Regions from separate parts of the Mesobacillus boroniphilus genome, predicted to be linked through region 2. Evidence: riboswitches for the same ligand, from Rfam matches in the RefSeq annotation. Region 2 holds a riboswitch; the other holds the start of a gene.

Region 1 (7,854 bases), on a different contig from region 2:
GCTCCACTTAAAATAATCAGCATCAATACCAAACAAGTCTGGTTCATGTGTTTGGATCGTATAAAATTTCTGCATTTTTTCCTTTGCAAGATTCGCATTGACCGGGACCTTATAGAGCGGGATTGGTCCCCACCCGGTAGGACGCAAACTGGATTGTGAGGAAACGATGAATTCTTTGCCATTTGGAAACCATTCGAACCCACTTACCCCCAGCGCAACATTTTCGAAACCCTGCGGGCGGCCATCCTTCTCTTTTGTCACGTTCAGTAATCCATGATCCGTGTAGGCTAATTGGTTTTTTACCGGTGACCATTTAAAGTCAGTGGTTTCAACTCTTATGTAAGGCTGGTAGCTTTCCTTTGCCTTCGTATCATAAATGAATAAATTCGATTTTCCTCCTTGTTCATCCCCATCGATATAGGCAATGAAACGTCCATCATATGACCATTTTGGAGAATACACATACCGCCCTTTTGTAATTTGCCTTTCCTGTTCCCCTGTTTTGATCCAAAGCTGATGGTCACGGGTAAATGCAGCAGTGAGCGGAGTTTCTGCATTTGCCATGATTGGTAAATGGAAACTAATGAAAATTAGTATGAACATCACTCGAATCCCCAAAAAACATCCCTCCTGACAATAGGATGTCCTGATGATTATTGAAGATTCCTTTTTTGAGTGAAGCTTCATGTTTCTAGCCCACAGATGTATCCCCTTGCTTCCCAAACCTCTGAAATTGCTGTTAAAATATTCGTAAAATACATATGGCAGCAGTTCGCGAAAGGAGTCACATATTGAAAAAGCAAGGTCTTATATCATTAGGGGAAGCAATAGTTGACTATATTGCATTAGATTCATCAAATACAACATATGAGCGATTATTAGGGGGAGCTACTGTTAATGTAGCAGTTGGGATTAGCAGAAATGGCATTCCCTCGTCTTACTTATGCAAATTGGGAATGGATGAAACAAGTAAATTTGTAGAGGGAGAATTAAAGAAAGAGCATGTTGATCTTTCCTTTTGTTCTTATGAACCTAATAAAAATATCTGCTCGGTTTATATTCACTTAAATCAGCATGGAGAACGTTATTTCCACTCGTATGTAAACGAAACTCCTGACGAGTGGATCACCTCGGCGGAGCTTGATAAAAGGCTGTTTAATACTAGTAAAATCTTTTACTTTGGATCGGGAACTCTTTTTCATCCAATCGCAAGAAATACAACTGAACAGGCTCTTCAATATGCCAAAGAAGAGAATTTACTAATAGCTTTTGATACGAATATCCGATTGAAACGATGGGAAAATGAGAATCAGTGCAGAGAAACGATCTTATCCTATGTCCAGAAGGCTGATATTGTAAAAATGACTGAGGATGAATTGCTATTTTTAACAGAAACAGACACCCTCGAAAAAGGATTAGAGCAACTAGTAAAAATGGAGATTCCATTCCTCTTTATCACAAAAGGAAAATACGGAGCTTACGCCATTCATGATGATATGAGGATACATGTTCCCGGTTTTGTAGTTAAAGCAGTAGATACAACAGGTGCTGGCGACGCATTTATGGCAGCCCTTCTATCCTGTTTTCATGACAGGGGGATTCCTAAAAACGAAGCTGAATTAACGGAGTATACTGAGTTTGCAAATAAAGCCGGGGCCATATCTGCCACTAAGTTAGGATCTTTATAAAGGGGGAGGACTGGGACGTTCTATGCGTAGAGACAAAGGGACGGTTCATCCGTCCCAAATCCTTACTATTCCTGGGACACCAGAAGCATCCCTAGTCCCCCTTATCCGAACTGGAAAAAATCCTTTAAAATTTCCAAGTCGCCAATAAAAATTGATTTTCGCCAATAACCAGCTCAATATCGCCAATAAAATTATTTTTTCGCCAATAAATCTTGAAAATCGCCAATAAAAATATATTTTCGCCAATAAACAAAGCAGGCGGTTAGATTTAGGTTAAAATCCTGCATCAAAACCGCTTAGTTGAAGCATCGGGCAACTACCTTCACCCAATACTTCCTGGAACCCTATCCAACAATCAATCTTTCTTTCGGATAATGGCATTTTGGCTCTAGCTTTCCGCGGCTGAACAAGAAAATAAACGATAGAATTCCTATTCTTCCTATGAACATTAAGGAAATAATGACAATCTTTCCTGCTGTACTAAGTTCAGGCGTTATTCCCATGGACAAACCTGTCGTCCCGAACGCTGAACTTACTTCAAATAAAATCTCCATCATCGAAAAGCTTTCAGTTGCATTCAAAATGACCACAGCCGCAAAACAGAGGATCATCGCTAAAAAACTGACGACAACAGATTTTCGGACATCTTCCTCATGCAGCTCACGTCCAAACACCTTGATCGCATTATGCCCTTTTGCAAAATTGACGATCAGCAATATAATTACCGCAAAAGTAGTCGTCCTTATGCCGCCCCCTACAGAGCTTGGGGAAGCTCCAATAAACATCAAAAAACAAAGAAGCAGTAAAGTAGGGTTAGAGAAATCACTCACATTCATCGTAGCAAGCCCCCCGTTTCTAGTGGAGGATGACTGGAACCAGGCATAAAAAAACGACTCATGCCAGTTGTAGTTGCTAAAAAAATGATTATATTCAAAGAGCAGGATTGCGAATGTACCAAAGAACATAAGAGCAAAGAAAGTTAAAGTAGTCAGCTTGGTATATAAGGAAAAATGCGATTGATTTTGTTTGTTTCGATTCAGAATGAATTCCTTTAATTCTACTAATACAGGAAAACCAATGGCTCCCAAAGTTAATAAAATGATATTTACGGATTGCACGAAATAATCATGCGCAAAGGGAATCAGTGAACTCCCTGTAATATCAAAGCCAGCATTCGTCGTGGCACTTACCGCCGCAAATAAGCCTTGAAGATAGGCTTCTTGCCATGTCGGGAAATAGCCAATAAAATAGGTTCCTAGAATAAGAGCCCCAACCGCCTCGATCAAGACGATGATGGCCAATATTTGCCTCATGAGTTTGACCAGGCCAGATATTTGAGATTGATTCTGATCAGTCATGATTAACTGTCGATCTTTAAGGCCGATCTTCTTTCTCACCAATAGCCATAAAAACGTTCCAAGCGTCATGATTCCAATCCCGCCAAACTGAAGGATAAACATCAAAATAAAGATCCCAGCTGTACTAAAGGTATCTGGTGTCGATACAACAGCTAGTCCTGTTACACTAACCGCACTAACTGCCGTGAATAAAACATCTATAAATGTCCAGCTCACCCCCGGTTTTAGAGCAATAGGGAGACTAAGGAGCAATGCAGAGATCAATACAGCAATGACATAAAACAATACAATGATTTGCGCAGGTTTTAACCAGTTCCTTTTAAAAAACGTCAAGAAAACCCCTTCTTTACTTTGTCGGATTTTTTAATAAAAGTGGATGCAAGCACAAAAAGACCATCCCTAATAAGAATGGTCAATGTAAATATCATCAACCCTTCTCTCTTCACGGCTTACGGAGTTAGCTGTCGGATTAGGGATTGAGAGTATCCCTTTTTAGCTTCATTCGCTAAAATTCACCCCAAGATAAAGTAGCTTTATCAAAATTGGTTCCCCCGCTCAAATGATTCAGCAAAAAGGTCTTTATTCAAATTAATAAGTATAAATTACTCCTATAACATTATAGTGTCAATCTTTTTTTTGGAAACACAGAGACATACCTTTTTTAAAATTATGCCCAACAAGCGAACGGTGAAACTGAGAAAATCGGCATGAGACAAAGCATTGTTTCATTAACAATGCCCGGGTTTAACTATGACTTTATTTTCAAATGAATAATATACTGTTATCTCTCTTCGTTTCGCTGCAACCTGATAAAATATAGTCCATTCATCAGTTTCTGTTATATCATTTGATTTGCAAGTTGTGTTACTAACACTTCATTACTATATTCGTTTCTAGTAGTATCAGTGGTTGAAATGGTGATTTCCCCATCATATTAAGATCATGTAACATAGGGTCTCCTTCGGTTGTATATCTCCGCTATTCTCATATCAGTGTTTTTCGAAGAGAACATTTATATTTATTCTATTATGAGGAAATAATACTGTAGAGGTGAAAATATGACCAAGGATAGAATACAACTTACTTCCTCTGAAATCGGAACCTTGTGGGGCGAATATGTAAACGGGACAATGATCGATGCAGTGAATCGATATATGTTCACAATTATTGAAGATGAAGCGATAAAAGCCATTTTTGAGGATGCCATTTCGACATTCGAACGACAGAAGAAACAAATGGTTACATTTTTAGAGAATGAAGGCTTTCCAATTCCCGTAGGATTTAGTGAAGCAGATATAAATAAAGGAGCAAAAAAATTGTTCTCCGACATCTTTTGCTTGAATTACTTACATATCATGACATTGCATGGGTTGATTGGACATGTCACTGCCTTAGGCGTTTCTGTCAGAAAAGACTTACGGGATTTTTACGATTCATGCGATAACGACGGAAAACAAATGTACCACCAGACAATTGAACTATTACTTGAGAAAGGCAGTTTTCAAAGAGACCCTTTATTTTATCCTAAAAAAAACCCTGAATTCATTGAGAATGAAGATTTTACGGATGGAATTTTCGGGAAAGGAAGAAGTTTATCTGCCACAGAAATTATAAGTATTTCTTTCAACCTAAAAAAGAGTATTATGGCAAAAACTCTTTCAATTGCTTTCAGTCAAGTTGCACAGTCAAAAGAAGTTAAAAAGTTTTTTACGGATTCAGAGAAAACAGCTGACCAACAAATACAATCTTTTTCCAAAATCATGCACCAGGATAATTTGCCAACTCCTCGGTCGTGGGAGACAGAAGTCACTACATCAACGGACTCTCCTTTTTCAGATAAACTGATGATGTATCATACCGGCTTCTTGTTCCAGGCTGCCCAAGTCTATCACGGTACCGGTTTGGCATCTGCCATGCGGACAGACCTTATAACTACTTACGAAGGCATCATTTTGAAAAATTTAATGGTGACAAAGAAATGGTTTGATATTATGGAAAAAAATAAATGGTTAGAACAACCTCCACTTGCTCCAAATCGAAAAGAACTCGCAAATGAAAACCAATAGTTGTAATGTCCTTCCGCATATGGAGGGACGTTTTTATTTGTGGCTACCTTCGTTTACGTATAAGAAGCAAATAAAAGAAAAAGGAAACAATTACAAGAATGGCATAAAGCGATACGGAGCGATACCAGACATTCTTCAATTCTGTATAAAAACTCATTCCGCCCTGTTCTAGTGGCAAAAGTGAATACACGGACACTTCAATATAGAATAGTGCAAGGAAAAATAAGAATAGAGGAACAAATATAATCCATACCAAACGATTGAACTTCATCGAAGACCACCTTTACGAATTATCCACCAACTTGAATCTTTCTTTATTGAATTCAATGAAAAGGGATATATTCCTTTAAAAGAAACAAAAAGGAAGCTGCCTTGTTTTCGCAGCTCCCTTCTTGGTACCGACGCTATTTTAGCTTAGCAAGCTTATTGGTGATTTCCGCGATTTCCTTTTCCACCTCGTAAAGATTCTTTTGCATCCGGTCCCTGCGAGCTGTTAATACACTAAGCTGTTGTTTAAGTTCCTCTTTTGTTTCGCTCATCCACTCTTATCCTCCATGTCTTTGTAAAATACGAAAAAGAACTTCCTCGAGAAATCCTTTTTTATTATGTACAGATACAGAGCTCTAATGATGGAAATGCCCAAGTGCTTTTTGGAAAATAGTTCAAAAGAATCCTGCGGAAAAGATCACTTATGATGAGTTTAAAACAACCATCCTCTTAAAAAAGCCTTTGAATGATTACATGCAACAGAAATACCGTTCCCTACCAATACGTCAAAACCGCACAACAAAAAATAAATATGAAACCAAAACACCGACCCATTGTATCATGGCAAATAAAAATATCGTCTCAGTACTATAGTTTGGGTCACTTAATAGCATGATCAACAGAAACGGAATCATCAAAATTGATAAAATCCCGGCCACTAATAGGCTTTTCGCTAAAATACTCACTTGATATTCGTCGTATTGCTTCGTCCTTTTTAAAAGTATAAAAACGACAATCACAACAGTTAATCCGATGATCAAGTAGCCAATGAATTTCATATTGCCTGACTTTAAAAAGTCAGACCAGCCGTTCCAAAAAGCTGAATTCAATGTTTTGCTATGTGAAAGCATACTTGCGAATTCCATATGACCAGCTGTAAAAATAAATATGAAAGAATAGATAGCGGACATGAAACTAATGAAAAGGATGTTTACGGCTGGATGTTTCAGTATACTCACTTTCGCTCACTCTCCTCAAACTCAAATAATTCCTCAATGGTCATATTGAAAAAATTCGCTAAATCATAGGCGAGCCAGATCGAAGGATCGAACTTGTTTTTTTCAATCGCATTAATCGCCTGGCGTGATACTTTTACCTTTTGGCCTAGTTGCGCTTGCGTTAAGCCCAATTGTTCCCTTAATTGTTTTACTTTGTTTTTCAAGATGAATACCTCTCCCTGTGTAAGGTTAACCTTACATATAAAATATAAGTATTTCCTTTATGTGTCAAGTAAACCTTACATATAAATTCCCAAAAAAATGCTCTTCATATCAGAAAAGCATCTCTTTACCTTTTGTTTATTCTTTTTACCTTTTCATTTTTTATCATTATGTTCCCGAAGACACCCGCTACCTCAAGCTCTAGATAATAGGAAGCATCATCAAAATTGCGATAAGTATTATGGACTTCCATTAGAAAGACACCTGATGAATAACCTCCATGTACTGATTGCATTAAAATCCTTTCATTACCCTCTTCTATCAGAAAGTTATCGCAGCGTTCATCAAGGCATTGTATGTCATAAGTATCCTCCATCCAGCTTGCAAAGTCTGATTCATCAGGCTTTTGTATTATAGCGATTGCAGCAGCAGTAATAACCGCCACGAATAATAGCAGCCACGTCCTTTTCTTCATTCCGCCTCCTCTGAATCCAAAACAAAATTCTTAATAATGTCTGGGTTAAATTTTATTTTAACAAAGGCATCTTTTCCTGAACCATCAACCTTTTCGTTCCTGAACATCACTTTAATCGCGTCGCCCTTTTGCTCCACATCGACTTCGCTGAACTTACGAGAATGAGCATATACAAAATAACGGCCGTTGATCTCATCATAAACCTCATAGGTCCTTGTTGTAGTTTGGTCGGGTTCGTTCAGCCATCTTTGGATTTCATCCTGGGTCTTCCTCTTCAATCGAATTCATTTCAAAGGAGTATATAAACTCTTCCGGGAAGGAGTATATAAACTCTTCCGGGAGTGTGTTCTTGCAGCCAACCACCATTGAAATGAGTAAAAGAATGATCAATAACTTGAATTTCATAGCCTTTCCCCCTCGCTGAGCTTAATATAAATTATCATTCCTTTTAGGAAACAACCTCCAAAACCCAATCATGCATAAGACCCCAATCGCTTTTACTATGCTGTTCCCGACAATGGAATTCTCAACAGTCATTCCAATACAGAGACCTCCTGTCAGCAACAGAACAAAACTCAATACAGCCCTCATGTTGCTCCCCCCTTTACTACTGTGAGCAAGCTCTTATCAAAAGAACAACCCCCACTACAATCAGAACCGAGATCACATTCACCAAACAGCCACTGCCTGGCGCCCCTGTCATCGCCTGTGCCCAGGCATTGTTTAGAGCCGCTCCAGGATTTTTCCGTTGTTCCTTGAATTTCAAGCGCTCTCTTTTTTCCTCGGACATGTTAGCCTCCCTTGAAACTTTATTGTATTAACCTCAAGCGGACTGTCTAG
Region 2 (7,854 bases):
ATCTGATATTAGCCAATTCGGATACTGAATCAACCAGGATAAATTGCTGTTCAGGATATTTTTTTGCCACTTTCTCAAGATCCTCAATCACCATGAACCCCAAACCAATTACAATATCATTTCCTTCTTCGACAAGCTCAGTAAAACCCTTTTCATAGGTACCTACCGCCTGAAGCTCTCTGTAATCAAATAGAATATCAAGCTCGTCTCTCGCTTTTGCCAGTCCTGCAAACGCGGCATCACTGAAAGATTGATCACCAAGTCCGACGTCAGACAACATAATGCCGATTTTGACCCTTTCTTTCGCTTTCAGCTCAGAGTTTGCGCACCCTGCAAGGCTGCCAACGAGTAAAAATAAGATTATAAGGATATGGATAATTTGTTTCATCTTGGTGTACTGCTCCCTTTTTTAGAATTTATATCTATTTCATCGACCACAGTAATGTTTTGTTTATGGATATGGGGAAAGTCTATCTTTTGTCAATTTTCTAAATACTGAAGGATAGAAAAAAGCAGGCTGTCCATTACAGCCTGCTTCCAATTGCATTATTTAATTTTCGTAAACCTGTTCAAGTCGCCATTTTCACCAAGAACAATCAGGATATCCTCTGCTCTCAGCGTTTTGTCTGGATCTGGAGAGATGTCTACCTTGTTGGCGGTTTTCACGCCGATAACTGTGATGTTGTATTTAGCACGCAGGTTGATTTCTATCAGGTTCTTGCCAGCCATGCTCATAGGGAGCTTGATTTCCTCAATGCTGTAATCATCCGAAAGCTCGATAAAGTTTAACACATTGGGTGATGCCATCAGCTGGTGGGCGACTCTCTCTCCCATATCCCGTTCTGGGAAAATGACTTTGTCCGCGCCAACCTTGAACAATACTTGTGCATGGTGCTTGTTAAGGGCTTTGGCAACGACATTGGAAACTCCCATTTCTTTCAAAATTAGAACGGTGAGAATACTAGCCTGGATGTCATCGCCTATCGCTACAATGACAGTTTCAAAGTTCCTGATCCCTACTGCCTTTAAAGTTTGCTCGTCCGTTGAGTCACCAATTACCGCATGGGTAACAAACTCCTTGTAGTCCTCGATATGTTGTTCACTCTTATCAATCGCAAGAACTTCTTTTCCTTCATGATACAGAGTGGTCGCTACACTGGACCCAAAACGTCCCATTCCAATTACTGCGTACTGCTTTGCCATAATAACATCCTCCTACCCAATCATCACTTTTCCAGCTGGATATCGATAATGATCCTCTTTTCTTTTTTTCGTAACTGCAAAAGCCAGTGTTAACGGACCAATCCTGCCCGCGAACATCGTAATGGTAATTAATACTTTTCCGTATGAAGATAGTTCTGGCGTCAAACCCATTGATAGGCCGACAGTCGAAAAAGCTGAGACAGTTTCGAAAAATATCATCAAAAAATCTTTTCCCGGTTCCGTAATCGTCAATATCATTGTAATCGAACCTACTAGGAATAGTGCAATCAGCGAAACCGTCATTGCCTTTGAGATAATGCTGTAATTCATTCTCCTGCCAAAGAATGTGATATCCTCGCGGCCGCGAATTTGCGACTTAACTGCACCAATCAGAACCGCAAATGTTGTTGTTTTGATTCCGCCGCCCGTCGAACCTGGAGAAGCTCCAATGAACATCAAGAAAATGATTAAAAATAAAGTTGATTGCTTCAGGTCCGGAATATTCAATGTATTGGATCCGGCTGTTCTTGGGGTGACAGCTTGATAAAACGCACCGAATATTTTACCAGTCATCGACATTGGCTTCAAGGTCGATGGGTTGTTAAATTCCATGATAAAAATCAAGAGAGCTCCTCCGAACACCAAAACTCCGGATACCGCCATGACGATTTTTGAGTGCAAGGAAATTCTCCTAGTGCTTCGATACTCGAAAAGCTCATTCATGACGATGAATCCAATCCCTCCTAAACTAATAAGAGAAATCATGGTGAGATTGACAATCGGGTCTTCTACGTATTCAGTCAGACCTTTAAAGCCGCCCATCAGGTCAAATCCCGCATTGTTAAAGTTAGAAACTGCATGAAAGAAACCAAAATAGATTGCTTTTCCCGCAGCCATTTCCTGCGAAAACCTTAGAGACAAAATGATTCCACCAGTAATCTCCACTACGGCAGTAAAAATGAAGATTCGTTTGACAAGCCTGACAATCCCTTCTACAGTCGCGTTGTTCATTGATTCCTGGATAATCAGTCTTTCTTTAAACGAAATTCTTTTGCCCAAAATAAACGCGAGCAAAGTTGCGAAACTCATGAATCCCAGTCCGCCAATCTGGATCATTGACAGGATGACCATTTCCCCGAAACGTGTGAAGATATCACCTGTATCAACGACGACAAGGCCTGTTACACAAGTTGCTGAAGTTGCCGTAAACAATGCATCCAAAAACGTAAGTCCTCTGCCATTAACTGTGGAAGCTGGCAGTGAGAGCAAAAGTGTCCCTAAAAGAATAATGGCTCCGAATCCGATAACAAGTACTTTCGGGGGATCCATCCTAAAAAACAATTGCCTACGCATGATCCTTCCTTCTTTCCTTAGTATGAGGAATTACGCGTCTAATATTTCTTTGCAGGGACATTGTTCAAACTGGATTTTAAGATAGTCGACATATCTAAAATACCGCAAAACAAAAAAGCCCCCAGAGGCTAAAAGATAGCAGCCTTGTGGACTTTTGAACATACTCGTCACACAAGCTTCATCTTCCTCTTCTGCAACGCTTACGGAGTTAGCTGTCGGATTAGGGCTCAGAATAGCCCCGCCTATCATTTAGGCCTCACCCCAAGTGGATTGCATCCACAAAGTTGGTTCCCCCGCTCCTGTCGGATTCAGCGATTTAGAAATATGAAACTCTTTTAATTTTGTTCAGTAATCTGAAACTGTTGTAATCATACTCCTCCTGCAATCTGGTTGTAAACATGAACAGGACGCCAAATATCGCTTTTTTTAACCAAATTAATTCGTTATTTATGGCAAATCTTCGTTTCTCTCACTGAATCGCAGTTTTTCTTGGTTTCTTACTTTTTCAGTTGGTAAACCTTTAGGAGGATTTCAACTACAATTGAACGCGGTTTATAGTGGTTCATTTAAAGGTAAATAATAGGGATTGTGAATAAACTGGTGTTTTGAATCGAGATTGCGGGAGGTTATTGTGGATGAAAGCCATGATTATTTTGAATCCATCATCCGGAAAAGAAAAAGCGAATGATTACGCTGAAAAAATAGATGAAACCTTACGGGAACAATATGATGATATAGATATCCGGAAAACGGAAAAAGAAGGCGATGCAGCCGCTTTTGCTACTGAAGCCTGCGTGGCTTTATATGATGCGGTCATTGCCATGGGAGGAGATGGGACAATCAATGAGGTTATAAACGGTCTTGCTGAACAAGCTCACCGGCCTGCACTTGGCATCATACCACTTGGTACCATCAATGATTTTGCCAGGGCACTCAATATACCGCTGGAACCATATGAAGCCATTTCGATTCTGGATGAGCAAAACCTACGTTCTGTGGATATAGGTAAAATCAATGAGAATTACTTCGCTAATGTAATAGCAGTCGGGGCGATTGCAGAAGCTTCTTACAGTGTAAGCCCTGAATTAAAAACAAGACTTGGTTCACTTGCTTATTTTATGGAAGGGGCTAAATCATTCTTAAGTGCAGAAACAATCGATGTATCTGCCGAACACGAAAGCGGAACATGGGAAGGCCAGACCTTCCTGCTGCTTGCAGCGCTGACCAATTCTGTTGGCGGATTCGAAGATCTTGCACCTGAAGCAAACGTGAATGATGGAAAATTGCATGTTTTTATGATCAAAAAAATGTCCGTGCCGAAGATCGCCACACTCATCCCTTCGCTTTTAAAGGGTGAATTGGAGGAGAGTGAAGAAGTAGAGTATTTTTGCACCTCCTTTCTGAACGTTTCCTCCGATAAGCGCCATGTGGTGAATATCGATGGTGAAGAAGGTGAACCATTGCCATTCAATGCAAAAGTCCTGCCCAGTCATTTAGAAATTTTTGTACAAGGAAATAATAAATAGAAAAAACCTGAGCAGGGACTTTGTCCAGCTCAGGTTTTTGCCTTATTTTACACTTGAATTAAAGTTGTAGAAGAATTTAGCCGTGATTGATCCATCTGCGTTTTCCTTGATGCCAGTTACATGGATTCCAGAATCTGCAGGTGTTTCGCTAAAGCCTTTCCAGAAGTAGTAAGAACCTGTGTGAACATTGCCACTTACTGGAGTGATTTTGCTGCCAGTCTTGAAGAAGTCACCTGCATCCCCGCGGTTTACGTTCTTCTCTAGATCATACAAGCCATCTGCCTGAAGAACAGACAATCCATAGTGTGTCACCACATCACCATTGCTTGCAGTCTGTGACTGGTTGTACTGGAAGCGCTTGTTCATCCAGTTTTCAACATTGTTCGGACGGAAGCCAGCTGTCTGGTAAAGGTTGATGACATTTTCGTCGACATGCCATGCAACTAGACCATGTGCGTTTTCTCCCTGACGGATCATACCCTTGTTAAAGCCATCCTGCTGCATATTTTCAAACAGGAAGTATTCTGTACCGTTTGAACCTGGAACTTCCATTTTAACGATTCCGTTATCAGCAGTTGCTTTGTTTGCAGCTGGTAATGTGATTTCCCTTACCTCGCCTGGCTTAACTTCGATTGGATTTGCCCAGCCTAAGAAAATCTTTGAGAACGGATCGAAGTGGGTTGGAGAGTTTCCACCGTATTCAGGCTTATTAGGATAACGCATCCAAGAACCACCAGACATCAGAGAGTAGTTTCCTACACCTTCAGATGAGTAGAGTGTATCATAGAAATCTGGCAGGCCTAGTGCATGTCCAAATTCGTGCGCATAAACACCAGTCTGTACTGGGAATGGACCCGTTTTCGCTTCTTCTTTATAAGTGTTTGTTGCTGCATCAAAACCAGCTACGTTACCGCCGATTCCTGGCTGAATGTTGTAGTTGTTTACGACTACTCCATCGTACGTCATTTCTTCTGCAACTGTTTTGTTAATCCATTCATTAACGCTAATTCCTTCGTATTGAGCTGCTGTTTTGCCAGTTTCATAGTATTTGCCATAGTAAAGCGCGCTTAGCAAGCTCCATTTGTGAGACCAGAACTGGCCTGGGTCACGGCTGTATTCAGCACCTGTTCCTTCGTGGACGACGAAGACGTTTGGAACATTACCATCTTCATCAGCATATTTAGAAAAGTCTACTTGATCATCCGCTGCTTTTAACAGATCTCGGATGAATTCGCCTGTATGGGCATCGCCGTTTACGTTTCCAAGCTTATATACTCCGCCTTCTGCATAAGTACCTTCCTGATCAAGATAGTAAGAGGCACCCTTTGGCAACTCGACCCACACGAATTCAGTGTTCTCTTTGCGAACCAAATTCGTTTTTCCGTAACTTGATTCTTTGTAAGCATTTTGCATCGTACGGTCTTTAGGAACATCATCGCCATCGTACTTTTGGAATTGTGGCAGCTCGTAAGGATTATATTCTTCACCAAAAATTAAATCCTCATAATATTCCGCAGGAACTTGCCCTGACATGTCCCCAATCGGCTCGTCACCATCTTTGTACTTAGCCAGAAGAACGAGTACCGGAATATCACCAGTTGCTTCTTTATAAGCAACATGTTTATCTCCTGGCTGCTGGAATTTCGCTCCAGTTTGTGCAATCTTTTCAGCAGGATCAACCTTAGAAATATCAATTCCTAATTCCTTGGCTCTATCAACCAACTCAGGAGTAGCACCTACATGATGCGCAAGGCTTAATTCATATTTACTTTGTGGTTTTACTGCAGAATCAGTTGGGCTGACTCCCGCAAATACTGCACTACCTGCTAAAGCAAGAGAAAGCGCAGAAGTTGAAAGGACTTTTAACACACTGTTCACTCCCTATTAGAATATTTCTATTTACTAAATAATATAAAATATTCAGTATATTCTAAATAGGGATAATGGCTTATTTGATAGGTTTTACTGTGCTTCGAAAGACTTAAATTACGACAAAAGTAACTATATTACCATAATAATCCATTAATATTAAATAACTGAAAAGCAAACGGTCAAGAGACTGCCAACATAATTTTTTAGGACATCATTTCGCGCAATTCCTTCGAACCTGTCTGAATTCCAAAGGATTCTTTGACAGCTTTCCCTCTTCACCTTAAAAGCTGTCTGAATAACCATGGTTTCTTGACAACTTTGGTGCTTTCCTCTTAAAACCTGTAAAAATAACGGTGGTTTCTCGACAGCTTTGGGGCTTTCCTCTTGAAACCTGTCAAAATAACGGTGGTTTCTTGACAGCTTTGGGGCTTTCCTCTTGAAACCTGTCAAAATAACGACCGTTTCTTGACAGCTTTGAGGCTTTTCTCTTGAAACCTGTCAAAATAACGGTGGTTTCTTGACAGCTTTGGGGCTTTCCCCTTGAAACCTGTCAAAATAACGATGGTTTCTTGACAGCTTTGAGGCTTTCCTGTTGAAACCTGTCATAATAACGACCGTTTCTTGACAGCTTTGAGGCTTTTCTCTTGAAACCTGTCAAAATAACGACCGTTTCTTGACAGCTTTGGGGCTTTCCTCTTGAAACCTGTCAAAATAACGGTGGATTCTTGACAGCTTTTGCCTCTTCACCTTAAAAGCTGTCTGAATAACAATGGTTTCTTGACAACTTTGGTGCTTTCCTCTTGAAACCTGTCAAAATAACGGTGGTTTCTTGACAACTCGCCCGCAACCTCCTCCAAACCTTTCTGAATTCTGCTCAATTTTAAGAGAGCATTCCTCGTACCTCCCCGAAACTAGTAGTAAGTTTAGCTCAAACAAACAAGACTCCGCGAAGCGAAGTCTTGTTTAAAAATGCCCTTACAAGATATCCATCCAAATCTTGATTGCAGTACCTAAGATCAAGAATGCGAGGATGTACTGAAGAACCTTAGTATTCACTTTCTTACCAGCATTTGCACCCATTGGCGATGCGATTAGGCTGGCAACTACCATGATCAATGCTGGCCAAAATTCTACCTGGCCAGTGGCAATTTTACCTACTGTGGATCCTATGGAAGAAATGAACGTGATTGCTAATGAAGTAGCAATTGTCATTCTAGTTGGGATCTTCAGGACAACTAGCATGATTGGCACAAGTAGGAATGCTCCTGCTGCACCTACGATACCTGCTCCTATCCCGACGACGAAAGCGAAGGATGCTGCTAGCCATTTATTGAAAGTAACCTGGTCAAGCGGGATATCATCTACGCCCTTCTTCGGAACAAACATCATGATTGCTGCAATTAATGCCAAAATACCATAAACGAGGTTGATGCCGCCTTCGGACAAGAATCCAGAGCCGTAGCTTCCGATTAATGACCCAACAAGAATCGCGGAACCCATATAGATGATCAATGTTTTGTTTAAGTACCCGCCTTTACGATATGCCCAGACACCACCGATTGTAGCGAAGAATACCTGTACAGCACTAATTCCTGATACCTCATGGGCACTGAACGCCGCAATTCCAAACAATGGCGGAATGTATAATAACATAGGGTATTTAATGATTGAACCGCCGATTCCAACCATCCCGGAAATATAAGAACCAATAAAACCGATTAAAAATATGACGACCAAAAAAGTAAAATCCATCTGGCTTCCTCCTTTATCGTTAACTTAAAGCAAAAGAAAAGGGAGACAAGCTCCCCCTTCGTTTAATTACGCCTTCTTCATCCAGAACTTGAACACTCCGTTTTCTTCTTCGTGCTTTAGAAGTTCATTACCAGTAGACTGCGCCCAA

The links. Region 2 has a riboswitch for cyclic di-AMP ahead of DYI25_RS16750 (TrkH family potassium uptake protein). Riboswitches for the same ligand answer to the same signal wherever they lie in the genome.
Region 1: it holds a riboswitch for cyclic di-AMP, as region 2 does, so the genes downstream of both, DYI25_RS18265 (TrkH family potassium uptake protein) here and DYI25_RS16750 (TrkH family potassium uptake protein) in region 2, are expected to answer to the same signal.

What each region holds. Positions count from the first base shown of each region.
Region 1 covers NZ_QTKX01000003.1:171,210-179,063, reverse strand. The annotation lists gene DYI25_RS18275 (translocation protein TolB) at 1-564, opposite strand, end outside; gene DYI25_RS18270 (carbohydrate kinase family protein) at 792-1,688, shown strand; gene DYI25_RS18265 (TrkH family potassium uptake protein) at 2,033-3,379, opposite strand; cyclic di-AMP (ydaO/yuaA leader) riboswitch at 3,478-3,626, opposite strand; gene DYI25_RS18260 (DUF3231 family protein) at 4,105-5,112, shown strand; gene DYI25_RS18255 (hypothetical protein) at 5,156-5,383, opposite strand; gene DYI25_RS22675 (hypothetical protein) at 5,517-5,651, opposite strand; gene DYI25_RS18250 (hypothetical protein) at 5,886-6,338, opposite strand; gene DYI25_RS18245 (helix-turn-helix transcriptional regulator) at 6,335-6,541, opposite strand; gene DYI25_RS18240 (hypothetical protein) at 6,667-7,014, opposite strand; gene DYI25_RS18235 (hypothetical protein) at 7,011-7,292, opposite strand; gene DYI25_RS18230 (hypothetical protein) at 7,270-7,419, opposite strand; gene DYI25_RS18225 (hypothetical protein) at 7,622-7,804, opposite strand.
Region 2 covers NZ_QTKX01000002.1:788,102-795,955, reverse strand. The annotation lists gene DYI25_RS16760 (BMP family lipoprotein) at 1-388, opposite strand, end outside; gene DYI25_RS16755 (potassium channel family protein) at 547-1,203, opposite strand; gene DYI25_RS16750 (TrkH family potassium uptake protein) at 1,216-2,556, opposite strand; cyclic di-AMP (ydaO/yuaA leader) riboswitch at 2,738-2,880, opposite strand; gene DYI25_RS16745 (diacylglycerol/lipid kinase family protein) at 3,192-4,082, shown strand; gene DYI25_RS16740 (M6 family metalloprotease domain-containing protein) at 4,125-5,951, opposite strand; gene DYI25_RS16735 (sulfite exporter TauE/SafE family protein) at 6,930-7,706, opposite strand; gene DYI25_RS16730 (sulfurtransferase TusA family protein) at 7,773-7,854, opposite strand, start outside.